Regions from separate parts of the Vibrio breoganii genome, predicted to be linked through region 2. Evidence: predicted binding sites of a transcription regulator. Region 2 holds the regulator's gene; the other holds the start of a gene.

Region 1 (11,061 bases), 1.2 Mb from region 2:
AAGAATTCGAACATGACAAATAGTCCATTTCAGCAAGAAGTGAGCAAGCGCCGTACGTTTGCGATTATCTCTCACCCGGATGCGGGTAAGACAACCATTACCGAAAAAGTTCTATTATTCGGAAACGCGATCCAAAAAGCAGGTACGGTAAAAGGTCGTGGCTCGAACCAACACGCAAAATCTGACTGGATGGAGATGGAGAAGGAGCGTGGCATCTCGGTAACCACCTCTGTAATGCAGTTTCCATACAACGACTGTCTAGTGAACCTTCTAGATACTCCAGGACACGAAGACTTCTCGGAAGATACCTACCGTACTCTAACCGCAGTAGACTCCTGCTTGATGGTTATCGATGCAGCGAAAGGTGTCGAGGATCGTACTCGTAAACTAATGGAAGTGACGCGCTTGCGTGACACGCCAATCGTAACCTTCATGAACAAATTGGACCGCGATGTTCGCGATCCAATGGAAGTTCTGGATGAAGTGGAAAGCGAACTGAAAATGGCGTGTGCGCCTATCTCTTGGCCTATCGGTTGTGGTAAAGAGTTTAAGGGTGTTTACCATATTCACCGTGATGAAACCATCTTGTATGAATCTGGCCACGGTCATGAAATCCAAGAAGTTCGTATCATTAAAGGGCTTGATAACCCTGAGCTTGATGTAGCGGTAGGCGAAGACCTAGCGGAAAGTGTGCGTGAAGAAATAGAGCTTGTGATTGGCGCATGCCCTGAGTTTGATCTTGAGCTGTTCCTTGCGGGCGAACTGACACCTGTTTACTTCGGTACTGCATTGGGCAACTTCGGTGTTGACCACATGCTTGACGGACTAACTAAGTGGGCTCCAGGCCCGCAAGCGCGCGAAGCAAACGAGCGTAAAGTGGTTGCTGATGAAGAGAAATTCTCAGGCTTCGTATTTAAGATTCAGGCAAACATGGATCCTAAACACCGCGACCGCATCGCATTCATGCGTATTGTATCGGGTACTTACTCGCAAGGCATGAAAATGAATCACGTGCGCACAGGCAAAACGGTCAGTATCTCAGATGCTGTGACCTTTATGGCTGGTGATCGTGCACGTGCAGAGAAAGCCTACGCCGGTGATATCATTGGTTTACACAACCACGGCACCATTCAAATTGGCGATACCTTCACTCAAGGTGAAGCGCTTAAATTTGCCGGTATCCCGAACTTCGCTCCAGAGCTATTCCGCCGTATTCGCCTAAAAGATCCATTGAAGCAAAAGCAGCTTCTAAAAGGTCTGGTTCAGCTTTCTGAAGAGGGTGCGGTACAGGTATTCCGCCCGCTACAAAACAATGACCTTATTGTTGGTGCGGTAGGTGTGCTTCAGTTTGATGTGGTTGTAGCTCGCCTAAAAGCAGAATACAACGTAGAAGCGATTTACGAAGGTGTAAACGTCGCAACAGCTCGCTGGGTTGAGTGTGATGATGCTAAGAAGCTAGAAGAGTTTAAGCGTAAGAACCAAACTAACCTTTCACTAGACGGTGGTGACAATCTGTCATACGTAGCACCGACTATGGTTAACTTAAACCTAGCCCAAGAGCGATTCCCTGACATTCAGTTCCGCGCCACACGCGAACATTAATCCTTTGAAAGCCAGTTGCATGCAACTGGCTTTTTTTTGCTTCAAGATCTTCAGTTTTGACATAGGATTAGAAGAACAATGATTGAAGGTTACTTATGTGGTTCGACACGCACTGCCATTTAGACTTCCCCGAATTTACTTCACAGCAAGATAAATACTGCGATTTATTCAACCAGAATAAAATCGTTCGCTTCTTTGTTCCCAGTGTGGGGCCAAGTAATTGGCAAGATGTGCTTGGTCTGGCAAGTGATACGCACAGTATCGGTCTTGGCATCCATCCGTGTTTTCTGCAGCCTCTGATAGACAACCACACTTTAGATAATGACCTTGAGCGTCTTGGTGCTTTAGCTCTTGAAAATCGAGATCATATTTCAGCCATCGGAGAGTGCGGTTTAGATAAGCGTATAGATACTCCTATTTCAACTCAGTTGTCTGCGTTCAATGTTCAGATTGATCTGGCTGAGCAGCTAAAACTTCCTTTAGTTATACATTCGGTTCAGCAGCATCATAATATTCGAGAGTCTTTAAAAGGCAGGCAGAGAGATAATCTTGGAGTTGTTCATGGGTTTAGCGGTAACTATCAACAAGCAAAGATGTTGGTGGATCTAGGCTTAAAAATCGGGGTTGGGGGTGTGATTACTTGGCCAACTGCACAAAAAACACGCGAAGCAATAGCAAAGCTGCCTCTAGATAGTATTGTATTAGAGACGGACGCACCTGATATGAGGATTTCGGGACAGCAGCATCATCCTAACTCGCCTCATTTTATTCCCTTAATATTTAATCACTTAGTTGAACTTCGGCCAGAAAGCTCTTCTATAATATCTGAGAAAATATGGGAAAATAGTATTTATCTTTTTTCACGTTAGTTTCATTCAGATACAACAAATGTCATTTTTGATTTTCGTTTTGTGATCGCGATCAATATTAAGGTAAACGTTTGCGTATAGAATCTCGCGCAAATGTGACCGGTGACCAGTTTTACTATTTTTTGAACTGTATAATCGCCGACGTTTTAGACACTTTTACACTCTTTTTTTTGAACATTTTAGAATAAGGAAGCCATAAACTATGAGCCTGTTTATGAGCATAGTAGGTATGCTGGTACTGATTTTAATCGCAGTACTACTATCAGATAACCGTAAAGCAATTAACGTTCGTACCGTAGCTGGTGCATTTGCAATCCAATTCGCATTGGGTGCATTCGTACTTTACGTACCTTGGGGTAAAGACCTTCTGAAAAGCGTTTCAGATGGTGTTTCAAGTGTAATTAACTATGGTGCTGACGGTACTGGTTTCCTTTTCGGAAACTTAGTTAACTTCTCAGTAGACGGCATTGGCTTCATCTTTGCTTTCCAAGTTCTACCAACACTAATCTTCTTCTCTGCACTAATCTCAGTACTTTACTACTTGGGTGTTATGCAGTGGGTTATCCGCATTCTTGGTGGTGGCCTTCAGAAAGCTCTAGGTACTTCTCGCGCGGAATCAATGTCTGCAGCGGCTAACATCTTTGTTGGTCAAACAGAAGCACCTCTAGTAGTACGTCCATTCGTTCCTCGTATGACTCAGTCTGAGCTATTCGCTGTAATGTGTGGTGGTCTAGCTTCTATCGCTGGTGGTGTACTAGCGGGTTACGCTTCAATGGGCGTGCCAATTGAATACCTAGTAGCGGCATCATTCATGGCTGCACCGGGTGGTCTACTATTCGCTAAAATCATCAAGCCTGAAACTGATGAGCCTATCGACCAACTTGCAGACATGAACGCTGAAGGCGAAGACAAGCCTGCAAACGTTATCGATGCGGCAGCTGGCGGTGCATCTGCTGGTCTAAGCCTTGCGCTTAACGTTGGTGCAATGCTTATCGCATTCATCGGTCTTATCGCGCTAATCAACGGCCTACTAGGCGGCGTTGGCGGCTGGTTTGGTTTCGAAAACCTTACTCTAGAAATGCTTCTAGGTTGGTTGTTCGCTCCTCTTGCATTCCTAATCGGTGTTCCTTGGAACGAAGCTGTTGTTGCTGGTGAGTTCATCGGTCTTAAGACTGTTGCTAACGAATTCGTAGCATACGCTAACTTTGCACCTTACCTAGGTGACGCGGCTCCAGTTGTACTGAGCGAGAAGACTAAAGCAATCATCTCATTCGCATTGTGTGGTTTTGCTAACCTTTCTTCTATCGCTATCCTATTGGGTGGTCTAGGTAGTATTGCTCCTAAGCGTCGTGGTGATATCGCGCGCATGGGTATCAAAGCTGTTGTAGCAGGTACTCTATCGAACCTAATGGCAGCAACTATCGCTGGTTTCTTCTTGTCTTTCTAAGACTCTAGAAACAAACCTTTTAAAACGCCCTAGTGAATTTCACTAGGGCGTTTTTGTTTTCATACGACTGGCTAGAACTTCATCACTTTTTTTTGAGATGCAAACCGTTTGCTTTCATCATAAATGCAACATTGGTCATACTTCGCACTATAATAAGCATCGAAGTTAACAAGATGGATGAAGATTATGAATGAAGTTTTGCTAGCCGTATTTGCAGGCTTTGCGGTGGGGATATTGTTCTCTGCTTTGAAGCTGCCAATCCCAGCGCCACCTGTATTGTCTGGTGTTATGGGAATCGTAGGTGTATACCTTGGTGGACACTTCTATCAATGGTTGATAGAAAGGTTTTTTCAATAATACCAATCACACTAAGTAAGTGATCAAAAATAGCGTAGGAAAAATGCTCGAGAACAAGACAGAATTTTTCGATAAGTAGTTATTCTACAATCAAAAATTCTAACGCAGTTATCGTGTATTTTAACCAGCTAGAATGACCAGTTATTTAGTACGATTAGTATAAATACCTACATCCGTTGTAGAATGCAACGGTCAGCGGTTTAGGATTAAAAACCGTGCGGTGACAAGGAAAGCAATTGGTCAATTCACCAAGTCTTCATGGAACCAAGTCCGTTCATTGAGTCTGGATGCGCAATTGTTGGAACCCTATCTATACTGGAAGTGTTCCAATTAATGCCACCAAAACTATTCAAACTTTTCGGAGAAAAAAATGAGCGATTTGAAAGCTGCAGCTTTGCGTGCACTTAAATTAATGGATCTTACTACTCTTAACGATGACGACACCGATCAGAAGGTGATCGATCTTTGTCACGCAGCTAAATCAGCTGTGGGTAATACTGCTGCGGTATGTATTTACCCTCGTTTCGTCCCTATTGCGAAGAAGACATTGCGTGAGCAAGGCACACCTGATGTTAAGATTGCGACAGTAACTAACTTCCCTCACGGTAACGACGATATCGATATCGCAGTTGCTGAAACCAAAGCGGCTGTTGCTTACGGCGCTGATGAAGTTGATGTGGTATTCCCATACCGCGCGCTGATGGCGGGCAACGCTGAAGTGGGCTTTGAGTTGGTAAAACAATGTAAGGCTGCGTGTGGCGATATTCTTTTAAAAGTGATTATCGAAACCGGTGAGCTAAAAGAAGAAGCCTTGATCAAGCAAGCCTCTGAGATCTGCATTAAAGCGGGTGCTGATTTCATTAAAACTTCAACAGGTAAAGTGCCTGTGAACGCAACACCAGAATACGCTCGTATGATGCTAGAAGTCATTCGTGATATGGGCGTGACGAATGTTGGCTTTAAGCCTGCTGGTGGCGTACGTACTGCTGAAGACGCAGCGCAATACCTAGCTATGGCTGATGATATCCTTGGTGATTCTTGGGTAGATAGCCGCCATTATCGCTTTGGTGCTTCGAGCCTGCTTACGAACCTACTGAATACCTTAGAAGTCACAGACGAGAAAGCTGATCCAGCTGCCTATTAATTGTCTGAGAAGGCTCGTGCTTTTATAGAGTAACGAGCCTTTGTTTTTCATAATAATCTAATACCAATCACAGTAAGTAAGAGGTCATAGATAGCGCAGGAAAAACGTTGGATAACAAGGCAGAATTTTTTGATAAGTAGTATCCTACAATCAAAAATTCTAACGCGGTTATCGAGTGTTTTAACCCGCTAGGATGAGCAGTTATTTACTACGATGGGTATAAAGGTAGGGCTATATGTATTTACCTCAAGAAATCATTCGTAAAAAGCGTGACGGCGAAATCCTTACAGCGGATGAAATCAACTTCTTTATTCAAGGTGTCGCTAAAAATACTGTCTCTGAAGGGCAAATAGCGGCATTTGCAATGACCATCTTTTTCAACGAAATGACGATGCCTGAGCGAATTGCACTCACGTGTGCGATGCGTGATTCTGGCATGGTGATTGATTGGAGCCATATGAACTTTGATGGTCCTATCGTTGATAAGCACTCTACAGGTGGGGTGGGTGATGTGACCTCTTTGATGCTCGGCCCTATGGTTGCGGCGTGTGGTGGTTTTGTACCCATGATCTCAGGTCGTGGCTTAGGCCATACCGGCGGCACGCTGGATAAGCTTGAGTCTATTCCGGGTTACAACATTACTCCAAACAACGATGTCTTTGGCAAGGTAACCAAAGAAGCTGGCGTGGCCATTATAGGGCAAACCGGCGACTTAGCTCCTGCTGATAAGCGTGTTTATGCCACCCGCGATATCACAGCAACTGTAGATAACATCTCACTGATCACTGCCTCTATTTTGTCTAAGAAACTGGCCGCAGGGCTTGATTCATTAGTGATGGATGTGAAAGTGGGTTCTGGCGCTTTCATGCCAACCTACGAAGCCTCTGAAGAACTCGCACGTTCTATAGTGGCTGTTGCTAACGGCGCTGGCACAAAGACGACTGCTATTCTTACCGATATGAACCAAGTGTTGGCATCTTCTGCAGGTAACGCAGTAGAAGTGCGAGAAGCCGTTCGCTTCTTGACGGGCGAATATCGTAATCCACGTCTTCTTGAAGTCACTATGGCGTCATGCTGCGAAATGCTGGTACTTGGCAAGTTAGCTGAGTCCACAGAGCAAGCAGAAGAGATGCTAATGAAGGTGTTGGATAATGGCAAAGCGGCAGAGTGTTTTAACAAGATGGTTGCAGGCCTTGGTGGCCCGTCCGATTTTGTGAGCAACTATAATAAATACTTACCCGTAGCTGAGATTATTAAGCCAGTATTTGCGGATGCTAGCGGCGTTATCACCAGCATGGACACTCGCGCCATCGGTATGGCGGTGGTTGGCATGGGCGGTGGTCGCCGAGTTGCAACAGACAGTATTGATTACGCTGTGGGCTTTGATCAGTTTGCGCGCTTAGGTGATGCAGTTGATGCGAATCAGCCTCTTGCGGTGATTCATGCTCGCAACGAACAGCAATGGCAAGAAGCGGCTAATTCACTTAAAGCTGCGATTCACATTGGTGACAAATCTCAGTATCAAGCGACACCAAACGTGTATGCGAAGATACGAGCTGAAGATCTATAGGCCGAGGATACAGTAATGAAACGAGCCATAATTTTAGTATTAGATTCATTTGGTATTGGCGCTACAGAAGATGCTGATAAATTCGGCGATGTAGGGTCTGATACCTTGGGGCATATTGCTGAGCAATGTGCAAAAGGCCTGGCTGACAACGATACTCGTAGCGGTCCATTGACCCTGCCAAATCTATCGCGTCTAGGCTTGGGTTTAGCGGCTAAAGAGTCAACGGGAAGCTTCCCTATCGGTTTAGATGCCAATGCCGACATCATCGGCGCCTACGGTCATGCAGCAGAGCTTTCGTCAGGTAAAGACACTCCATCGGGTCACTGGGAAATGGCTGGCGTACCGGTGCTGTTTGATTGGGGTTATTTTACCGATAAACAAAATAGCTTCCCTCAAGAGTTGCTCGACAGAATCGTTGAGCGTGCAGGCCTTAAAGGTTACCTAGGCAACTGCCACGCTTCTGGTACTCAGGTACTGGACGACCTTGGCGAAGAACATATGCAAACCGGTAAGCCAATCTTCTATACCTCCGCAGACTCTGTATTTCAGATTGCATGTCATGAAGAAACCTACGGCTTAGACAATCTACTTGAGCTTTGTCATATCGTTCGTGAAGAACTAGAAGACTACAACATTGGTCGTGTTATAGCGCGTCCATTTGTTGGCGATAAAGCGGGAGAGTTTAAGCGTACTGGTAACCGTCGCGATCTTTCAGTTGAGCCACCTGCAACAACCGTGTTGCAAAAACTGGTTGATGAAAAGCAGGGTGAGGTGATCTCCATAGGTAAAATTGCCGATATCTACGCGAACTGCGGCATTACCAAGAAAGAAAAAGCGACGGGTCTAGAAGACCTATTTGATCTGACCCTTGAGCAGGTGAAAAAAGCCGAAGACAACAGCATCGTCTTTACCAACTTTGTTGATTTTGACTCGGCTTATGGCCACCGCCGTGACGTACCTGGATACGCTGCAGCTCTTGAGTATTTTGACAAGCGTTTGCCTGAAATTCTTGAGATTTTAGAGCCTAACGATGTGCTTATTCTTACTGCAGATCATGGCTGTGACCCAACATGGGAAGGTACCGATCATACTCGTGAACATATTCCAGTATTGGTTTACGGGCATAAGATTGAGGCTGGCTCATTAGGTCGCCGCTCTACCTTTGCTGACATCGGTCAGAGCTTGGCTCACTACTTCCAGACTTCAAAGATGGATTACGGAACTAACTTCCTTTAATCAAGGAAGTCAAAAATTGCGCTAATAGGGCCTGTTGACCCTAACTAAAAACAAATTAGAAAAGGAAAGATAAAATGGCTACTCCTCATATTAATGCAGAAATGGGTGATTTCTCTGACGTAGTATTGATGCCTGGTGACCCGCTACGCGCTAAATACATTGCTGAGACCTTCCTAGAAGACGTGGTTCAGGTGTGTGATGTGCGAAACATGTACGGCTTCACTGGTACTTACAAGGGTCGTAAGATTTCTGTAATGGGACACGGTATGGGTATCCCATCATGTTCTATCTATGCCACTGAGTTAATCAAAGACTACGGCGTTAAAAAGATCATTCGCGTTGGTAGCTGTGGCGCTGTGCGTGATGATGTGAATCTTCGCGATGTTGTGATTGGTATCGGTGCATGTACTGACTCAAAAGTGAACCGCATTCGCTTTAAAGACCACGACTTTGCCGCGATTGCTGACTACGGCATGGCGAGAAACGCAGAGCTTGCAGCGCAGAAGCTAGGCATCAACGTAAAAGTTGGTAACCTATTCTCAGCTGAACTGTTTTACACGCCAGATCCTGAAATGTTCGATGTTATGGATAAGTACGGCATTCTAGGTGTAGAAATGGAAGCAGCTGGCATGTACGGTCTTGCAGCGGAGTACGGTGCTAAGTGTCTGGCTATTTGTACTGTTTCTGACCACATCAAACGTGGTGAAGTGACAACTTCAGATGAGCGTGCAACTACGTTCAATGAAATGATGGTTGTGGCTCTAGAGTCTGTATTACTAGGCGACGCTGAATAATCTTCTCAGTTTAGAAAAGCCAAAAGCTTGGTTCCTGAAAGGGGGCCAAGCTTTTTTTTTGGTTTTTTCTTAGTAGGACTATTTTCTTCTTAGGACAAGCGTTAGCAGAACCCCAGACAAGAAGCTCATCATGATCATCAGGAACATCGCTCTATCACTGTTGCGATAGTGGTGATCGGAAAAGGCCGTAACGCGCCCTTTTTCAAAGGTAATACGCACATAGCCGATAATGGCATCTTGAGAAAAGATAGGCTCAACCAATTGCTGCTTGCCAATGCCTTCAGAACCTAAAGGTGTATCCATACCCAATGATTCACGCACAGTCTTCGCGTTGGTACTAGAGGCGATTTTTACACCGCTATTGTCATATACAGTCGCATCCGACACTAACGTATCGCGCGCCAACTGATTCGCGAGATAGCGAAGCTTTTCTTGATCTTCGGTCACCAAAAAGTCACTAGCACTCAACGCCGCCTGAGAAATCAATAGCTTGGTCAGCGTTTGTAACTGCTTGGTTTGAATTTGCTGATTACCTTGGCTGATATAAACGCTATTACGCACAATCGCGACTAGCATCAAAACCAGTAAGCCAATAAATATCAGTTTTATAAATCGACGCAGTGAAAATAGAGATTCTTTCATTTTGCTAAACGTAATTAATGTATGCCATTGCATAGTGAGACTTGCGCAAACAAATTGCAATAGGGTAAGTTGAGGGTAATGTTATCCCCAAAACGGATTTGAATATTCATGGAAGTCAAAGAATTACAAACCCTCACCCCGTTGACAGATTTTAGCCGCAGCGAACTGGCTGTTGTCTTTGCTGACGGTAGCAATGACGTGCTAAGTCAGTTGTTTGCTAATGATGAGCAATTTGCAACTTGGAACGTCGGTCGCTATCAGGTGCTACTCACTAAAAGTGCATTGGTAGAAAAAATGGCGGCCTTATTAGCAGCCAATAAGGCCGACTTTGCTCATCTTACTGATTTGCCCGATATGAGTGAGCCAGGTCTTGCCCTGTTTGATATGGACTCGACCTTAATTGAAATAGAGTGTATCGATGAAATAGCAAAGCTTGCGGGTGTGGGAGAGGAAGTTTCCGAGGTCACCGAGCGTGCAATGCAAGGCGAGCTGGACTTTGAGCAGAGTTTGAGACAGCGCGTTGCTAAGCTTGCTGATGCTGATGAATCCATCCTTAAAGAGGTGCGCAGTGTATTGCCATTGATGGCTGAGGCTAAACTGCTTGTCGACGGGCTGAAAGCGTGTGGCTGGAAGGTGGCTGTGGCATCTGGGGGGTTCACCTACTTCTCCAATCATCTTAAAGAGTTGCTCGAACTGGATTTTGCACAGTCTAATCAGCTAGAAATCATCGAAGGTAAACTCACAGGACATGTTGTGGGGGATGTAGTGTCGGCGCAAACTAAGGCTGATATCCTAGAGCAGCTAAGAAATGACTATCAGTTTGAGAAAAGTAACTGCATCGCTGTGGGCGATGGCGCCAATGACTTGGTAATGATGGCCGCTGCGGGTTTAGGTATCGCTTATCATGCTAAGCCAAAGGTAGTCGAACAAGCTCAGACTGCGGTAAACTATGCCGACCTTGGTGGTGTGCTGTGTCTCCTGTCGGCAAGCCACGTCTTACAAACCCTACAAACAAAGAATCTTTAATGGCAAAAGTAAAAACGGCTTACGTCTGTAATGACTGCGGCGCAGATTTTCCGCGCTGGCAAGGCCAGTGCAGTGCATGTGGTGCTTGGAATACCGTCACAGAGGTGCGCTTGGCCGCATCTCCGCAAGTGGCGCGCAACGAACGATTAAGCGGTTATGCGGGAAGCGCTGAGCAATCTAAGGTGCAGATGCTGGCCGATATTGACTTGCAAGATGTGCCTAGGTTCACCAGTACCTTCAAAGAATTCGACCGAGTCATGGGTGGGGGTATTGTACCCGGAGCCGCCATCTTGATTGGTGGTAGCCCTGGTGCAGGTAAATCGACCTTGCTATTACAAACCATGTGTCGCCTAGCTGCGGATATGCCCACCTTG
Region 2 (11,061 bases):
AGATACCTGGGAAGAAGCAAGGCAAGCCGCAGGATTTGTGGGTCAAAAGAGCCTAGCCCTTGTGACTTCGGCTAGCCACATGCACCGAGCCTTAGGAGAGTTCCATAGCGCCGGTCTTGAGCCGTTGCCTGCACCTACTAATTACTTGGCACAGTCGAATATCAATCAAGCCTGGGTCAAATACACGCCTCAGGCTCGTTATCTCGAGCAAACTGAGCGCTATTGGCATGAAACCATGGGAATTTGGTGGCAGAAGATACGAGATCTTGTCAGCTCCAACTAACTGATTCATAATTTAAGTTACTATTTAACACGATAAGGCTATCTATACAGATAGCCTTTTCATTTGTGTCAAAGAAACGGATTTATCTATGCAAGAACTAAAACAGTTCAACGAACAACGCGCTGAAATCTACTGGTGGTTTTCAAGCCTGTTCTCTAAAGAACTGACAGAAGAAGACTTGAAGGCCTATCAATCTGCTGAAGTACGTGGATTTCTAGGTGGGCTGGCCGAAAATGAAGAACTGGTTAAGTCTGTAGAACGCGTTGTTGACGCGCTCAACCGCCTTCAAGATAGAGAAGATGCTCAGCTGGAACTCGCTGCAGATTTTTGTGACTTATTCTTAACGTCAGATAAGTATGCTGCACTGCCTTACGCCTCTATCTATCTGGATGACAGTAAACTGCTCAATGGCAAGCCTGCTCAAGCTATGGCGCAGCTAATGCTGGATAAAGGCATTGAAGTGGATAAGAACTTCAACGAACCTGCCGATCATCTCGCCTTAGAATTGGACTTCCTTGGTAACCTAATTATTCGCTCCAATGAGCTAGAGCAAGAGTCTCACCTTGAGCAAGCACTAGCTGAACAAAAGGCGTTAATAGAAGAGCATATCCTTTCTTGGATACCGCAATTTTCTGAAAACTGCACTCAATATGATGAGTTTGGTTTTTATTCTTCCGTCGCCGAATTGCTCGTTAACTTCTGTGAATTAGATTGCCGCTATCTGGGCAATGAGTAATAGATTCACATTATGGCCATAAATGCATTGTCAGCACTTGCATTTATGGCTAGACTGCCCGGCGCAATCGTTTGCAGTATAGGCCAAGAGTGCTAACCTCTTCCTAACATTCCATTTTCAATAACCCTCGGTTTTCTTTACAAGGTATAGCATGGCAACCATTAAAGACGTCGCAAAGCTAGCTGGTGTGTCCACTACCACTGTTTCCCACGTGATTAACAAAACTCGTTTTGTTGCAGAAGCAACGCAAGAACGTGTAATGGACGCAGTAAAAGAGCTTAACTATGCACCAAGTGCTGTAGCTCGTAGTCTTAAATGTAACACCACTCGCACCATTGGCATGTTGGTAACTCAGTCGACGAACCCATTCTTTGCAGAAGTGGTCGACGGCGTAGAAAGCTACTGTTACCGCCAAGGCTATACCCTTATCCTATGTAACACTGGTGGGTTATATGAGAAGCAGCGTGACTACATCCGCATGCTTGCAGAGAAGCGTGTCGACGGTATTTTGGTTATGTGTTCAGACCTGACTGAAGAGCTGCGTGGCATGCTAGATTCTCACCCTGGTATTCCGAAAGTAGTTATGGACTGGGGCCCAGAATCATCTTCTGCAGATAAGATCATCGATAACTCAGAAGAAGGTGGCTATCTAGCAACTAAATACCTTGTCGAAAATGGTCATAAGCGAATTGCTTGTCTGACAGGTCAAGCTGAGAAACTGGCGTGCATCGAGCGTATTTCCGGTTATAAGCGTGCTCTAAAAGAAGCGAACATCGATTTTGACGAGAAACGTATTTTCGAAGGCAACTTCGAGTGTGATACAGCCGTTGAAACTGCCGACAAGCTGTTTGCTATTCCAGAAGAGCAGCGCCCTACTGCTGTGTTCTGTTTTAACGACATCATGGCACTAGGCTTGATCAGTCGCCTAAGACAGCATGGTCTATTGGTTCCTGAAGATATTTCGATCATTGGCTACGACAATATCGACCTTGCAGCCTACTTTGCACCTCCACTGACTACGGTTCACCAACCTAAGCGTCGTGTGGGCAAGACTGCATTTGAGATCCTTCTTGAGCGTATCAAGGATAAAGATCACGACCGCCGTGTCTTTGAAATGCACCCAGAGCTGATTGAACGCGCGAGTGTGCGTAATCTTAATGCTGGATAAGTTGTAGAATATTTAAGAACGGCAGCCCTAGGGCTGCCGTTTTTGTTTGCTAAGTTAAATCCTTACCAATAACAAAAGTCATCCTTGAACTTCCAAACCCGTCACCCTCGAGTGCTTCTATCGAGAGTCTACTACCTCCGGAACTCTTCAGGTTCCCGATAAAAGCATTCGGGAACGACGAGCGGGGTTTGAGGTTGTATTTTTACTCTGTAATTTGAGTCAGCTCAGTATTAAACTGCTCGCCCAAAGCCCACCCTACAGAACACACCAAAGCCCCAAAACACGTCACCCTCGAGAGCTTCTATCGAGGGTCTACTACATCGGTAGTTCTTCAGGTTCCCGATAAAAGGCTCGGGAACGACGGTGTGTTTTGGATGGTGCGTTTGTGCTGTCATTTGAGTCCGCTCAGTATCAAAACAAAGCACTCAGAACCCCCAAACACGTCACCCTCGAGTGCTTCTATCGAGGGTCTACTCTCTGCGGAACTCTTCAGGTTTCCGATAGAAGCGATCGGGAACGACGAGGGGTTTGGATGGTGCGTTTGTACTGTAATTTGAGTACGCTCAGTGTCAAAACAGAGCACCCTACAGTAACCAAACACGTCACCCTCGAGCGCTCCTATCGAGGGTCTGCTACCTCCGGAACTCTTCAGGTTCCCGATAAAAGCACTCGGGAACGACGGGAAGATCGATGGTCAAATTCACTCGCGAGCAACGAGCATACGCACACGACTTAATACAAGCACCACCTTCTCACCTTAAAATAATTAATTTGAAAGTTTTTTATTGCTCGTCGTGTCTCTATACTTACTCAGGATGATAAGGGCAGAATCATGAATAAGAAATTGATAATCGGGCTAATTTTAGTGGTTGCTATCGTGTTACTTGGTGCGAATTTTGGTCAATATCTGACCCTAGAAAATGCCAAAGCACAACAACTGGCATTGAACGCTCAAATCGAAGAAAACTTCGTGCTTTCTGCTGCTCTGTATTTTATTGGTTATGTGTTCATTACCGCCTTTTCTATTCCTGGCGCTGCCGTGGTGACGCTGTTAGGTGCCGCCCTGTTTGGCTTTTGGAGTAGCTTATTGTTGGTATCTTTTGCTAGCACCATTGGCGCTACCTTGGCGTTTTTGAGTAGTCGTTACTTACTGCGCGATTGGGTTCAAGCGAAGTTTGGCTCGAAATTAGAGACCATCAACAAAGGGGTCGAAAAAGACGGTGCGTTCTATCTATTCTCTTTGCGTCTTATCCCTGTGTTCCCATTCTTCTTGATCAACTTGCTTATGGGACTCACTCCCATTTCTATCGCTAAGTTTTATGTATTCAGCCAGTTAGGCATGCTTGCAGGGACTATGGTGTATCTGAATGCGGGTACACAATTAGCAGAGATAGATAGCTTGTCAGGTATCGTTTCACCCACCGTATTAGCTTCATTCGCATTGTTAGGGCTATTCCCGCTGATAGCTAAATGGGTTATGGGCAAAATCCGTCCGCAGAACGGCTCAAGCACGGCATAACTGAGGAATACAATGAAACTATTTGTCGCGCAAAATCCCCCACAAGCTCACATACTTTGTGAGCTTTTGCTTAGTCACAACATTCAGGTTGAAGTGCGTGGTGAGGGTATGTTTGGCCTGCAAGGCGAGCTTCCAATGGACGATTCTAGCCTGCCCTATCTTTGGCTAATTGACCATCATAAGCAAGAACAAGCGAAAGAAGTGATTGCCGAGTTTGAGCGTAAGGGAAGTCATTCAAAAAATAGCGAGTGGCGCTGCGCTGAATGTGGAGAAGTCAACGAAGGGCAATTTGCCTTGTGTTGGCAGTGTGGCAGTTCTATGAGTTAGCTAGGTAGTAACTAACTCAAATCAACACACCTATGCTGGTTTGGTGTTAACCATAGATTGGATAAAGGCAATAGACTTCTGATTAAACTCTTGAGGGCGCTCCACATTGCACACATGGCCGCAGTCCTCAATCTCAACCAATTGGCTGTTTTGATGAACAGACACCATCTCTTTAACTGGCTTAATGAACATGTAGTCCTTATCGCCCATCAAATAGAGTGTTGGAATATCGAGTTCTTTGTCTTTGAAATAGCGCATAACCGGGTTAACGTCAGCCGCTAGCTTAAACCAACGTTTAAACTCTTTTTGGCATAACTTTCTCGCTTCACGAACGAACATTAAACGAGACTCAACCTGACCTTTCTGTGGCATCACGATCCAGGCAAACAGGCTATATAGCCACATATAAGGGATGATGTTCTTAAACAAGCCCCCTAGTTTTACCAAAATCTGTGAACGGGTATCAAAGCGTGTTACCGCGCCCCCCAACACCATAGACTTAACGCGCTCTGACGCCATCTCCGCCAAGGTACGCACAATAATGGTCCCGAGTGACATACCAACAAAGTGTGCTGACTTAATCTTCAAATGATCCAAGACATTTACAATGTCTTTAGTCACGGTCTCGAAGGTGTAGCGTTTGCTAATGATGTCTTGAAATAGGGTATTGGATTTGCCATGACCACGAAGGTCAATAAGCAGAATGTTGAAGTGCTCTTTGTAGGCTTTGATTTGCTTAAACCAAATAGAAGAACTGCCACCTGCACCATGCACAAACACCACCCATTCCTTAGAGTCAGGATGATGGTAAGTTTTATGAAATAAGAGTGGGTTAGATTCAGCTATTGCAGTCATTAATCACTTTGTAAATAAAGCCTATAGTGGCTCAATAGTATCATAATCAATCACAACACTGGCGCATCAGCCGGCGCAATTTGTAACAAACGGTGATCTGCTGCACAAGTTAGGCCTAATCATTACGTTGGAAAAAGAGCGTTAACGTGCCGAACTCAATACCGAATTTCCTGATGGAAGTTAAATTAAACAGATGCTTCTCGTCTTGGCGGTAAAGCCAGTCATCAAAACCCACCACAACCGTTGAGTCACCGCGAGGCAGCTCAAAATCATAGGTCCAGCGAAGCGCATTACCCACCTCTTCACCGCTGGCAACACCTATGATGTCATCAGCCCTGCCCTCGTAGGTTCCATCCTCTAGACGAGTAATGACCCAAATACGTGTCGATTCTTCACCATCATCAAACACAAAATCCTCGTTCAGGGTTAGCACGTTTCCCTCAACGCTTCCGTTCAAATCAACTTCAAAACGACGGGTTTGCTTGCCACTGCGGTCTTGCACCATTCCCCAGGCAGTAACGCTGCCTTCAAAGTAGCCAAACAGGTCGAATTTAGGGCCGTCCTGTTGGTAATCACTAAGGTCAGCGCTACAGCCCATGATATGAAGAACGCCTATAAGTGCTAAAAACGCTTTAACCTTTCGAGAGATCATCGTTGATTCATCCCTATCAGTTGCTGACGATGCTTAGGATATTCGGTATTTGGAGAAAGCCAGATAGCAAGAAAGGCATCATTCAAAGCCTCATTGGTAATGGTGCCGCGAAGCTGAGTGGCACCGTCTTGCGTAATGTATAGAAACGAACCTGTTTGCCCGTCTGTGATATACACCAGTTGTTCTCCTGTAGCTACATCTGGATAGATAGCATCTAGCCTCTCGGTCCATTGTTCAGAATCCGTCGGAGAGTAGCCAAGATGAAGCCATTGTTTCTTGGTTTCTTTAAGAAGATGCTTCTTGGAAATGTTTCGCTCGTAGGTGATAGCCAACGCAATAGGGTGAGGCGTGATGTCATTGTCTACAGTATAAACACCGTCGGGTGCACGAAGCTCCGAGGTATACACATCAAAGAACATAAAGTTAAGATCAGCTGAGCCCACCGTCGGCCAATGAGTCCATCCATTAACAACGTCGATGTTGTTGGAATTGTCTTGTACCTCAGAGGCTACTGCTCCAAATGATGTTAAGCTGGTTAGCAACAAGGCTTTAAGTGTGATGAGTCTCATGATGGTTATGTCCCTTTCCTCGTTTATCCAACGCTTTAAGGGAGTAGATGATCAGTGCAAAAAGTAAGAACCATTCTATGGTCAGAACAACGAAAGTCAGTCCGTCAGAATATGGCCATTGCACCGCACCTAGTTTCAACCCTGCAAAATAACTGCCGGCTGCTCCGAGCGCTCCTACCATACTTACGATAGAGAGAGGGAAACGGGTCAAAACTGTTTTCATTTGGTAGGCATACCATATAAAAATCACCCACAACAACATCAGCCAGGCTGGAATCCATGCCTGTGGAAACAAGAACAAGCCGATAAGGCCATGAAAGGTATCCAAGATGATGCCGGATATAACAAACGCCGATAACCAAGCAAGGTTGATCTCTTGTTTCTTCACCGAATAAACAAGCGTTGCTCCCACAGTAAGGAGCAATAGAAAAAAGGCGTTCTCTCTGCCAATGACAGCAAGGAACCACAGGCTTTGAAACCATATGGATTTAACCAGAAGCCCCTTATCCATCATCAGTTACTTTGGGTTGCGAAATGTTAGGTGAACGGTACTGATGCGTTGGGCGAGAAAACCGCCTTCGCAGTAGCACAGGTAATAGCGCCACATACGCATGAAGCGTTCATCATAACCAAAGCTTGCTAACTCTTTTTCAGACAGGTTAAAACGATGCAGCCACTCGCGAAGGGTCTTGGCGTAATCCATCCCTATGTCATGGAGATCATGCAAAACCAACTGGCTATGTTTAGTGGTTTGTTGCAATAAGTGGGTAACTGAAGGGAGGAAGCCGCCAGGGAATATGTATTTTTGGATAAAATCAACGCCCTTGCTGTACGATTCAAAACGTTGATCGGCAATGGTGATCGCCTGAATCGCCATAAGCCCGCCAGGTTTAAGAAGGCTCTGACACTTGTCGATGTAAGAAGGTAAGAACTCTCTCCCCACCGCTTCGATCATCTCAATGGACACCAGTTTATCGAACTGACCCTCAAGGTCTCGGTAATCCTGCTTCAAAAGAGTAACTTGATCAGACAGCCCTTGCTCCTGCACTTTTTGTGCTGCGTAGGCAAACTGCTCTTCTGAAATAGTGGTGGTCGTGACATGACAGCCATAGGTTTTGGCCATGTATATCGCCATACCGCCCCAACCCGTACCAATTTCAATGACCGTATCACCCGACTGCAACTTCAATTGCTGACAAAGCCTGTCCATTTTATTGATTTGAGCTTGCTCTAAGGTGTCTGAGCTGTTGTTGTAGACCGCCGCAGAGTAGAGCATGTTATTGTCTAGAAAACGCGTGTAGAGCTCATTGCCCAAGTCGTAGTGTGCCCCAATATTTTTCTTAGAATTGATGTGAGTATTTCTGTTTAGCCAGTGACCCACCTTATATGCCGCTCTTTTGAAAAGGCTTTGCTTGCTGTTCATGTTATCGAGAGAGTTGAGATTTAGTGCCATCAACTTCATCACTGCGGTAAGGTCGCTACTGTCCCACCATCCATCCATATACGCTTCTGCCGCAGCAATACTGCCACCGCTTAGCATTCGAGAATAAAAATCCGGATGGGATATTTCAATAGCGGCGTGAAAGCTCTCAGTTGCACAACCAAACTCTAAAGACTCTGAAACAGATTGCGATTCAAAGCGTTCGATGATGGTTAATCTGCCATGTTGCAGCTTTTGTAGGTGGTTAAGAAGAAGCGCGCGAGCGGACCGCTGTAGAGGCGAAAGATCCTTTTCGATAACCAAAGATTGTGAATCGTACATTGTGAAAAGCCTCCTGCTTTCTCATTATTTATTTTTTGCTGGATGCGGGTAGATGGGTACTTTCTTAATCCACAACTTCAATGCGTGCCAGTAAATGCCTGTGAGTACTTTTACTGTCAAAATCGGGGTACAGATCAATTGTTTAAGAAGATTTCTACTATTGAAGGCTCTCGCCTTCATTGACAGAGTCGCGTCAAACTCTTTGTTCTCTCTGTGGCACTCTAGATGAACCATCAACTTTTCTGAAAGTGGTTTGAGTCGCCACACATATTGCTGCTCTACAGGATTAAAAGGCGATACATGAAACGCCTTATCATGTTTCCAGTTTTCTCCGTTTTCTCCCTCATCGGCATCAATGGCATAGTAGTGTCGCTCGTTCCATGGCGTATTACTCACCTCAGCCAACAGCATCTGCCATTGCCCTTTACTATCATAAACATAGTAGAAATTGACGGGACTGAAGTAGAGGCCGAGATAACGAAGGTGGACAACAGCGACCACCTTACCGCTAAAGCGTTTTCCTGTTAGCTCAAACACCTTATCTTGAACCGCTGATTTTAGGCATCCCTCTCCTACGTAATCGCTACGATTAAAGCGAGCCCAGTGCCACCACTTTTCTCCAAATCCCCATACTGAATTTTTCAGTGACTGGAATTCATCGACATCGATGCTGGGCATAAACAGCGGGTAATTAAGGGCATGTTCTGTGGGAGAGAAGCGTCTATGCCTCACCGTGCCCACTAAAATTGCGCTGTTCATGCTGCGCCTTTCTCTTGAGTACGCGCTTGCATTGCTTCAATACCTTTCACTACCTGAAGTGCACTGTGCACGCCATCTTCATGAAAGCCATTGCGCCAATATGCACCGCAGAACCAAGTAGCATTATTGCCTTGAAGCTCTTCGCTACGCCCCTGCGCGGCAATTGACTCTCGAGTAAATACTGGGTGGTGATAGATGAAGCTACGTAAGATTTTGTTTTTATCAATATTCGGGCTGTTGTTCAGAGATACGCAGAATGTGTGCTCTGACTGAATGTGCTGCAAGATATTCATATCATAGGTTAGGGTCGGTAATCGGTTCTCTTGATCTTGGTCACCGGACAAATAGTAGTTCCACGAAGCCCACGCTTTATTTCGCTTCGGTAGTAGGTTGGTATCAGTATGCAACACCACTTCATTGGCTTGATAGCGCATGTCCCCCAGCACATCAGTCTCTAGCTGAGTTTGCTCCTCTCCTAGGATCTTCAGCGCCTGATCGCTGTGGCAAGCAAAGATCACCTGATCAAATTGCAGCCATTCGCCGTTTACTAATAATCGAACACCCATTGGCGTTCTCTGCACTTTTTCAACGGGAGAATTGAGCAAGATCTTATCGGAAAACCCTTGAGTTAACGGCTCAATATAGGCTCTAGAGCCCCCTTCTATCACGTACCATTGCGGTCTATTTTTGATATCAAGCAGGCCGTGATTGAGGAAAAAGCGCAAGAAGAAAGAAAGAGGAAATACGCGCATGTCTGCAAGGGTGGATGACCAGATCGCCGCGCCCATTGGCAAGATGTAGTTTTCACTGAAGTAGTCACTAAAATCATGTTGTTCAAGAAAAGAGCCGAGCGTTTGATCTTCAAGTGAATCATCACCTGCCAAGGATTTTGCAAGTTTATTGAAGCGAAGGATCTCAGAAATGAACGAGTAAAACTTGGGATTAAACCAGTTTCGTTTTTGAGCAAACAGTGTCGACAGAGCATGACCGTTGTATTCCAGCCCATTGCCATCGTTGCGTACGCTAAAGCTCATCTCGGTTGGGTTTCCACGCACACCTATCTCGTTCATCATCTCGATGAAATTGGGGTAGGTACGGTCGTTGTAAACGATGAATCCGGTGTCTACGGTATAGGGCTTACCTTCAACTTCAACGTCCACCGTCGCCGTATGACCACCAATGTAGTCATTCGCTTCAAATAAGGTTACGTCATGATCTTTATGTAGGCGGTATCCACAAGTGAGTCCAGATATCCCTGTACCTATGATCGCTATCTTCATTACTGTTTGTCCTTAATCAGTGTCTTGGCAAGATGATGCTGCATTGAGTACGGCAAGCTTCCCAAAATTCTCAATATCCACGTAAAACGCTTAGGAAAATAGATGTTGGTTTTGCCCGACTCTATGCCTTCTCGTACCGCCTTAGCTGCCTCGTTTACTTCAATCATCATCGGCATTGGAAAGTCGTTCTTGTCGGTGAGTGGGGTTTTCACAAAGCCCGGGAATACCGTGCTTACCTTGATGCCCTTAGGGGCGAGGTCAACGCCCAGCGTGCGAGACATATAACTCACCGCCGCTTTTGACGCGCCGTAGGCTTCGGCGCGAGGTAGTGCCATCTCGCTTGCGATAGAGCCCACAATCACCAGATGATGACCTGCAGTAAAGTGATGCTGGACGCCTTCGATGGCATTCGCCAGTCCGATGACATTTATGGTGAATACGCGCTTTATCAGGGCGGCATCCATTACCCCATCATCAATGTATTCACAGTCTCCAGCATTAAGCACCCAAGTATGTGGAACCGGGTCCAAATCCTGAAGGGCCTCCTTACACGAGTTAAGGTCGGTAAGATCAAATTGAAGTGGTTTTACGTGACTACCCAGAGAGGCGAGTTCCTGCAGTTTTTCAGCGTTTCGTCCGCACACATAAACGATCTGCCCAGACTCAGCATAATCTTTGGCAAGCTGCTGCCCTATCCCAGAGGTGGCTCCGGTAATCAAGATTGGGTTCATGATTGCCCCAACCTTTTTTTGATGGTCTTAATCACTGAACCCAGCACAGGGAGATTCTCATAGAGCATTTCTCCCATATCGAAAAAGTCACGATGATGAATCACCTTGCCATCGCGAAACTCCAAGTGGCTGATGCCTTGCACTGCGACCTCACTGCCTCCCTTTAGCTTGGGGTGGCGCAAACGCATAGTCCAAATGATGAACCCTGCATCGCCCGCTTGATGCTTACTCAAAATATCGAATCGGCAATCAATCACGTTCTGGTACAAGTTATCAAAATAAGACGAGAGCTCATCCCAGCCGTTTAGCTTATGGGCGGAGTCCTCAAAAATCACATCTTGATGATAGATTCGAGTAAGACTGTGTAGGGTGTCTTTACTCAGACTTTGATATACATCTGCAACAGTATCAATGTTCATC

The links. Region 2 encodes PurR, which represses purine synthesis genes. Its sites were predicted from a motif close to TNANGNAAACGTTTNCNTNA; they were not measured.
Region 1: OCU35_RS10550 (NupC/NupG family nucleoside CNT transporter) is a predicted target of PurR. The motif match lies at 2,531-2,550, and genes of this name have one in related genera.

Annotation. Positions count from the first base shown of each region.
Region 1 is NZ_AP024864.1:2,264,092-2,275,152, reverse strand. It holds gene prfC (peptide chain release factor 3) at 13-1,602, shown strand; gene OCU35_RS10555 (TatD family hydrolase) at 1,698-2,471, shown strand; gene OCU35_RS10550 (NupC/NupG family nucleoside CNT transporter) at 2,674-3,918, shown strand; gene OCU35_RS10545 (XapX domain-containing protein) at 4,105-4,275, shown strand; gene deoC (deoxyribose-phosphate aldolase) at 4,646-5,419, shown strand; gene deoA (thymidine phosphorylase) at 5,655-6,989, shown strand; gene deoB (phosphopentomutase) at 7,005-8,225, shown strand; gene deoD (purine-nucleoside phosphorylase) at 8,300-9,019, shown strand; gene OCU35_RS10520 (YtjB family periplasmic protein) at 9,098-9,661, opposite strand; gene serB (phosphoserine phosphatase SerB) at 9,770-10,687, shown strand; gene radA (DNA repair protein RadA) at 10,687-11,061, shown strand, end outside.
Region 2 is NZ_AP024864.1:1,064,846-1,075,906, reverse strand. It holds gene elyC (envelope biogenesis factor ElyC) at 1-283, shown strand, start outside; gene torD (molecular chaperone TorD) at 372-1,019, shown strand; gene purR (HTH-type transcriptional repressor PurR) at 1,171-2,187, shown strand; gene OCU35_RS05090 (TVP38/TMEM64 family protein) at 3,020-3,706, shown strand; gene OCU35_RS05085 (DUF7577 domain-containing protein) at 3,719-4,033, shown strand; gene OCU35_RS05080 (alpha/beta fold hydrolase) at 4,064-4,888, opposite strand; gene OCU35_RS05075 (DUF3833 domain-containing protein) at 5,004-5,540, opposite strand; gene OCU35_RS05070 (chalcone isomerase family protein) at 5,537-6,109, opposite strand; gene OCU35_RS05065 (DUF2878 domain-containing protein) at 6,090-6,623, opposite strand; gene OCU35_RS05060 (SAM-dependent methyltransferase) at 6,627-7,871, opposite strand; gene OCU35_RS05055 (DUF1365 domain-containing protein) at 7,896-8,630, opposite strand; gene OCU35_RS05050 (NAD(P)/FAD-dependent oxidoreductase) at 8,627-9,910, opposite strand; gene OCU35_RS05045 (SDR family NAD(P)-dependent oxidoreductase) at 9,910-10,641, opposite strand; gene OCU35_RS05040 (nuclear transport factor 2 family protein) at 10,638-11,060, opposite strand.